Regions from separate parts of the Bacillus silvicola genome, predicted to be linked through region 1. Evidence: riboswitches for the same ligand, from Rfam matches in the RefSeq annotation. Region 1 holds a riboswitch; the other holds the start of a gene.

What was found. A riboswitch is a leader RNA that binds a small molecule or an ion and turns the genes downstream of it on or off. The one in region 1 is predicted to bind preQ1.
Region 2: it holds a riboswitch for preQ1, as region 1 does, so the genes downstream of both, queC (7-cyano-7-deazaguanine synthase QueC) here and ACP6L7_RS04270 (QueT transporter family protein) in region 1, are expected to answer to the same signal.

What each region holds. Positions count from the first base shown of each region.
Region 1 is NZ_JBNGVC010000001.1:817,574-820,995, reverse strand. It holds gene ACP6L7_RS04280 (reverse transcriptase-like protein) at 1-353, opposite strand, end outside; gene ACP6L7_RS04275 (aldose 1-epimerase family protein) at 423-1,295, opposite strand; PreQ1 riboswitch class I at 1,427-1,471, shown strand; gene ACP6L7_RS04270 (QueT transporter family protein) at 1,478-1,963, shown strand; gene ACP6L7_RS04265 (ribonuclease H family protein) at 2,092-2,751, shown strand; gene ACP6L7_RS04260 (zinc-finger domain-containing protein) at 2,764-2,940, shown strand; gene ACP6L7_RS04255 (DUF2564 family protein) at 2,974-3,222, opposite strand; gene cspB (cold shock-like protein CspB) at 3,342-3,422, opposite strand, start outside.
Region 2 is NZ_JBNGVC010000001.1:1,045,361-1,048,782, forward strand. It holds gene queE (7-carboxy-7-deazaguanine synthase QueE) at 1-136, opposite strand, end outside; gene queD (6-carboxytetrahydropterin synthase QueD) at 129-620, opposite strand; gene queC (7-cyano-7-deazaguanine synthase QueC) at 620-1,282, opposite strand; PreQ1 riboswitch class I at 1,376-1,419, opposite strand; gene ACP6L7_RS05555 (ATP-binding protein) at 1,627-2,835, shown strand; gene ACP6L7_RS05560 (DUF6254 family protein) at 2,845-2,961, opposite strand; gene ACP6L7_RS05565 (DinB family protein) at 3,146-3,422, opposite strand, start outside.

The DNA of each region.
Region 1 (3,422 bases):
TCAGCGACTTTATTTTGACTACTTGGAATCCACTTAATAAAAAAGAGATCGAAACTTTTTATGTACTGCAGTGCTTCCTCTAATAGTGGTGCAAACATTTTATTTTTTGCGTATTCTTTTTCAACAGCTCGCTCGACAAGTTGCGAATCTGTACGAAAAGAGACAATGTTATAATTATGCTCCGTGCAATATTTTAATGCTGCAAGTAAAGCGTGGTATTCTGCTTCATGATTGGACATTGTCCCAAGGGGAAATGATAATTGTACAGCTGGTTGAACCCCTTTAATAAACACTCCTGCACCAGAAGGACCAGGATTTCCTTTTGATGCACCATCAATATATACTTCAATCAAAATGAGAAACCTCCAAATTATAAGATTATCCCCTACTTATATGTTTCCTTGAAGTAGGGGATAGAGTACTTAGCCGATTGTAAGACTATAACGACATGTAAATGTTTCATTCGCTTGTAAAGATTGAATTCCTTTTTTTTCCTTGAAATCTTTTGCTGGATTTATTTCATCAGCAATCCCGTACCAAGGTTCAATACATAAGAAAGGTGCGTTCTCGCCTGGTGTCCATACGCCGACAAATGGGAAGCCGTCAAATTCTACTTTTACAAATTTATTATGTTTATGAGAACGAATAGAGATTTCATTCGTATTCATATTTTCAAAAATAAGCGCATCATTTTTGAATAAATCGTATGTAAGTGGTAATTCATTCGTATTTTCAGCGATTAATTGCTTTTTACTTGAAAGGTAAGGTCCTTCTAATACGCTTGTTTCTAATCGTTCAGAACCATTAAATGATAAATGATAATCTGTAAATGATTCGCCCTCTAATAAGGGGAAGTTGAAACCAGGGTGTGCTCCGATTGAGAAGAACATCTCTTTTGAAGTAGGATTATTTACTCCATATGTTACATGAACGATTTGTCCGTCTAGCTCATAAGAAACGAGTAATTCGAATTCGTATGGGTATTTTTTTAATGTTTCTTCATTACTAGTAACAATATAAGTGATATTCGTTTCACTTTGTTCTTTTACAGAGAATGTAAGATCACGAGCAAAGCCGTGTTGTGTTAAAGAATATGGTTTACCATCTACGTAGTATGTATTATCTACTAATCGGCCGACAATTGGGAATAAAATTGGTGCGCGGCGCCCCCAATAAGTAGAATCGCCTTGCCATAAGTATTCAGTGTTATCTTCTTTTAAGCGAACGCTTTGTAATTCTGCACCTTTGTCAGAAATGGAAACGATCACTTTTTCATTTTGAATTGTTGCTGTCATGAAGTGAAACCTCCTAAATCTTTCATATGTTTTATTATACGTTGTCCAAAAGAAAAAAGGTAGTAAATGATAGGAATCTATTGACGAAAGAGTGCCTATTGCGTAAAATATACTCTTGTTGCTTAAAAACGAATAACGTGGTTCGAAACCATCCCACGTAAAAAAACTAAGGAGATTTTGTCATGAATATAAGAACATTAGTCGGTAATGGTATTTTAGCGGCATTATATATTGCTGTTTCTATGCTTATTCAGCCATTTGGCTTTACGAATGTACAGTTTCGTATTTCAGAGATGTTTAATCATCTCGTTGTATTCAATAAGAAAGCAATTTACGGGATTGTATTAGGTGTATTTTTAACGAATCTCTTTTTCTCACCTATGATCGCTTACGATTTAGTGTTTGGAGTAGGACAATCGATTCTTGCACTACTTGCAACTATTATTTCTATGCGCTTTATTAAAGGTGTTTGGGCTCGCATGATTTTTAATACGGTGATCTTTACAGTCACAATGTTTATGATAGCAATCGAACTTCATCTTGCATTTGATCTGCCATTTTTATTAACATGGCTAACGTGTGCAGTTGGTGAATTTGTTGTAATGGCGATTGGTATGCCTGTAATGTACTGGATTAATAAGCGAGTACAATTTGAAAGATTTATGTAATAGGTGAAAGAGCCGTTCCTTATATAGGGTGGCTCTTTTTGTATGTGATTATATTGAATATAATACTGTGACTCTTGATAAAATATAATAAAATAAATATAAGAAGTCTTATATAAGGGGAATCTAGTATGAAATATAAAATTCATTGGTTGTATAAAACAAAGCGTGGTTTACAAACGGAATTAACAACAGAGTACATGAACATAGAAGAAGTACTTCAATTTGCGGAGGATTTTGAGAAAACAGGAAGAGCGAAAGAACTATTATTTTTTGATGAAATGGACGCGGAATGGTCATTAAAAGAAATGAAAAAACTGAGTAAGCAAGTGGAGGAAGAGCCTCAAGAAATTCAAGTTTATTTTGATGGTGGTTATGATGTACAGACGAAAGAAGCTGGGGTTGGTATATGTGTATACTATAAAAAAGGAAATACAAATTATCGAATTCGTCGCAATGCATACATAGAAGGCATATATGACAATAACGAAGCGGAGTATGCATCACTATTATACGGGATGAATATACTCGAGGAATTAGGAATTAAATATGAACCAGTTACACTTCGGGGGGATTCTCAAGTTGTACTGCAGCAATTAGCTGGTGAATGGCCTTGCTATGATGAACATTTAAATCATTACTTAGATCAAATTGAACAAAAAGCAAAGAAAATGAAATTAAAGCTTGTTTGTGAACCGATATCTAGAAAACAAAATAAAGAGGCGCATCAATTAGCAACGCAAGCATTAGAAGGGACGGCGATTGACAGTCATAAAGAAATAACCGAATAGAGAGGTGCAAAGGTGAATAAAAAGCAACTCATTACAGAGGTAAATGACTTATTAGAGACGTATTGTGAAGGATGTTTCTTACAGAATCATAATCGGAAAAATCATAGTAAATACTATGCCCATTCTTTTTGTATACGGCAATGTACGGTTGGAGAGAAATTAAAAAAGTATGGAGAGCAATTGTCATGAAAAAACATCCAGAGAATTTTCTCTGGATGTTTTTTAGTGCTTCGCTTCGTGTAATTGATGCTCACATTTACTTAATTTTTTTTCTTCATTCATTAGAAACGGTTCGTCTAAATCCGTCGCAACGGATTTCATAATTTCTAGTTGAGAACGAGCCGCTTCTACTGCAGTAGTGGCATGCTCTAATGTGTCCGGATCCATTGAAATTGTTGCAGAACCTACCATTTTTTGTGCTGTTTCTACACGGAATTTTACTTCTTCAAAATCATTTACATGTGAACTCATTGTTATTGCCTCCTTTGTATTTTGCACATTTCACATAGTTTTCGCTCTGTAAAACGGAAATATACAAAAGAATAACAAAGGAGGTTACCAAGTAAGGTAACCTCCTGTCATATGTTGGATTAAAGTTTTACTACGTTAGCAGCTTGAGGTCCACGGTTTCCTTCAGTAATGTCGAAAGATACTTCTTGACCTTCCTCTAA
Region 2 (3,422 bases), 230 kb from region 1:
ACGTAAAAGCAGAATCACACCAAGCGCAGCTATAATCACAGCCAGCTGTACGGATAAACATCGTCTTTTGTCCTACAACCATTCCTTCACCTTGAATAGTCGGGCCAAATATTTCTAAGACTGGGATTTTACTCATCGAGCATCCACTCCCGTCTTACTTCCGCATAACTAGTCGGTGTCTCAAACAAACGAACAAATTCAACACGCGCTCCTTTGTATTCACTCGCACGATTATCTTTTGTTAATGCTTCTGCCATCTTTTCATAAATCCAAACTACCATATTTTCAGCAGTCGTATTCATTGCTGGTAATGTTTCATTTAAATAACGATGATCTAAATAAATTTCTATTTCATTTTTCCAAATTTCTTTTATATCTCCAAAGTCAATTGCAAGGCCTATTTCATTTACATATCCGCTAATTCCAAATACGACTTTATATGTGTGGCCATGTAAATTTTTACATTTACCTTCATAACAGTGTAAATGATGCGCTGCATCAAATGTAAATTCCTTGCTGACCATTACTCTTCTATTATGATACTTGAGTTGTTCACGCTGAATATCCTTGTCCATTTTTTGCAAATTTTCTACGATGCGAAATCCAAAGAAATTATCCATTAGTTGTTCGCTCCTTCGCGTTCTTGTAAGTACGTATCTAATCCTGCTTTACGAAGTTGACATGCTGGACATTCACCGCAACCATCACCAATGATTCCGTTATAACATGTTAATGTTTTTTCTCTAACAAACTCGAATGCACCAAGTTCATCAGATAATTTCCATGTCTCTGCTTTATCAATCCACATAAGTGGTGTATGAATGACAAACGGATAATCCATAGATAAATTTAATGTAACGTTTAACGATTTCACAAACACGTCACGGCAATCTGGATAACCACTAAAATCAGTTTCACATACACCTGTTACAATATGACGTGCTCCAACTTGTTTTGCTAATACAGCAGCAAATGATAAGAATAGTAAATTTCGTCCATCTACAAATGTCGATGGCAATTCACCGTCTTCATGTGTAATCTCCATATCCGTTCTCGTTAACGCATTTGGAGCAAGTTGATTTAATAGACTCATATCTAGTATCGTATGTTTAATACCTAGCTCTTTCGCAATTTCTGCTGCACAATCAATTTCTAACTTATGACGTTGATTGTAGTTAAACGTTACAGCTTCCACTTCTGCGAACTGCTCTATCGCCCAAAATAAACATGTTGTACTATCTTGTCCACCACTAAAAACAACAACTGCTTTTTCTTTTTTCATTTCACTCATTCTCCTTCTCTACTACGAATAAGAAGAAAGAACGTTCTTGAACTGTCACAATAAAAAAACAAAACAATACCTAAGGATATTGTTGTTTCCATAGTTTTTTATAGAGGGAGTTCGCGAACCTCTCCCATGCAGTGCATGGAATTTCTTCTTTCATTGACAAAGCTTATTGTAACATATTGTATACTACCATAAAAAATTTCTGATTTTTCCGCTATTTCTCATTTCATTTCTTTCATTTTATAGTATGATTAATTTAATGTTAGAAGAGAGGAGGCATCCCACTGGAACTCTTTATTATTTACCTCTTTTTAAATATATTATCTATTCTCGTTACAATGCTCGTATATCATTTATTTTGGAATCAGAAAGGGAAACGATCTCCTAAATTAAATTCAGCTATATTTATTGTATTGTGTTGCCTCGCTACCATACTATGTATCACTTTTGCAGCAAAAACAAATAATGGTTTTCAGTTCGACATGCGACATATCGTATTAATTGTCGGTACGTTAACGGGAGGGCCTATTGCTGGTGGTTCTATTTTAGCTGTATTAAACATTTATCGCTTTTTATTAGGAGGAATAGGTGCGTTTCCATCCTTTATCGCTTCTATTCTCCTATTTATTGTTCTACTATTAACATACAAATTTTTCAATCGAAGTTCTAATCATATAAAAATAACACTTGCTATTTTTTACAGTCTTACTTATGGATTTGGTTGGATACCATTTTTCCTTGCAAGTGTTACAAATGATGCAGATTATATACCACATATCATTGTGTACGAACTATGTACGATGATTGGCACGATCCTTATTTTATATTTACTACACATATTACAAATGCAAGTTCGTCTCCAAAATGAACTTATGAACGCTGAGAAATTTCATTTAATCGGCGAAATGGCGGCTTCCATCTCTCATGAAATTCGTAATCCTTTAACTTCAACGAAAGGATTTTTGCAACTTTTACAGTCAAATACGTGCTCTGAGAAGGAACGAAAATTATATATCGACATAGCCATTAATGGGATCGAACAAGCAAATCATGTTCTTACCGACTACTTAACTTTTGCAAAACCGAGTATTGAAAAAGAACAACAATTACAAGTAGAGGAAGAATTACTTCATGCGTTGTCTTTGATTACACCTCTTGCCAATTTAACGAATGTTCGTATACATTACATAAAACAAAGTACATCTTTCTTTATAGCTGGTGAAAGGCAAAAGCTGAACCAATGCTTATTAAATATTTTTAAAAACTGTATTGAGGCTATGCCTAACGGTGGTGACCTTATTCTTACATTAGTTCCAGACCATAAACATATACAATTATATATAAAAGATACAGGCGTTGGTATGGATCCAGAACAAGTAAAACGCCTCGGGTCACCCTTCTACTCGACGAAAGAAAAAGGGACCGGACTCGGGATGATGGTCGTCTTCAGTGTCATTCAAGCAATGAATGGAAAGATTGATATTATTAGTGAAAAAGGAACAGGTACAACATTTTTATTAACTTTCCCAATCATACAAAAAACGTGATGAAATTCATCACGTTTTTTCTGTTCCTTCAACTAATTCTGCAAAAGCTTTCACTTTTCCATGTGGTTTTTGATTCTCTTTCCGAGCTTTCCAAGCGCGCTCTTCTTCTCTCTTTTTCTTTGACATACTTTTCAACTCCTTTTCTCTTCTCCATGTAGTATTCCAAAATGAGAAAGAAAACTATGCATGAGTAAAAAAGGAAAAGAAGCGGTTCACCGCTTCTTTCACTTTATCCCGTTATTTGAGGGCAGCCCGATCGGTAAAGAATAATAATCAGTGCGGGATGCCATCCAATGATTAAAGTTTCACTTTATCGCTGTAAAATTGCATGTTTTGCTTCTTTTAGCTGTGTAAGATGCCTTTGTTCGTGCAAATCCAAAAATTGAACCCATTGGTATAAATTCAAATCATTAAAAATAGGATGTTTCAATCCATTTTCAAATAATTCTTTTTCATCTATCACACTATGAAGTGCATGTAATAATTCTTGTCGTGAATGTTCTAGTAATTGAATTCCTTGCAGTTTCTTCATTAATGTTTCTGTTGGTTTCATTTGTTGAGGAGCTTCCCGTTTATATGTGCGATCA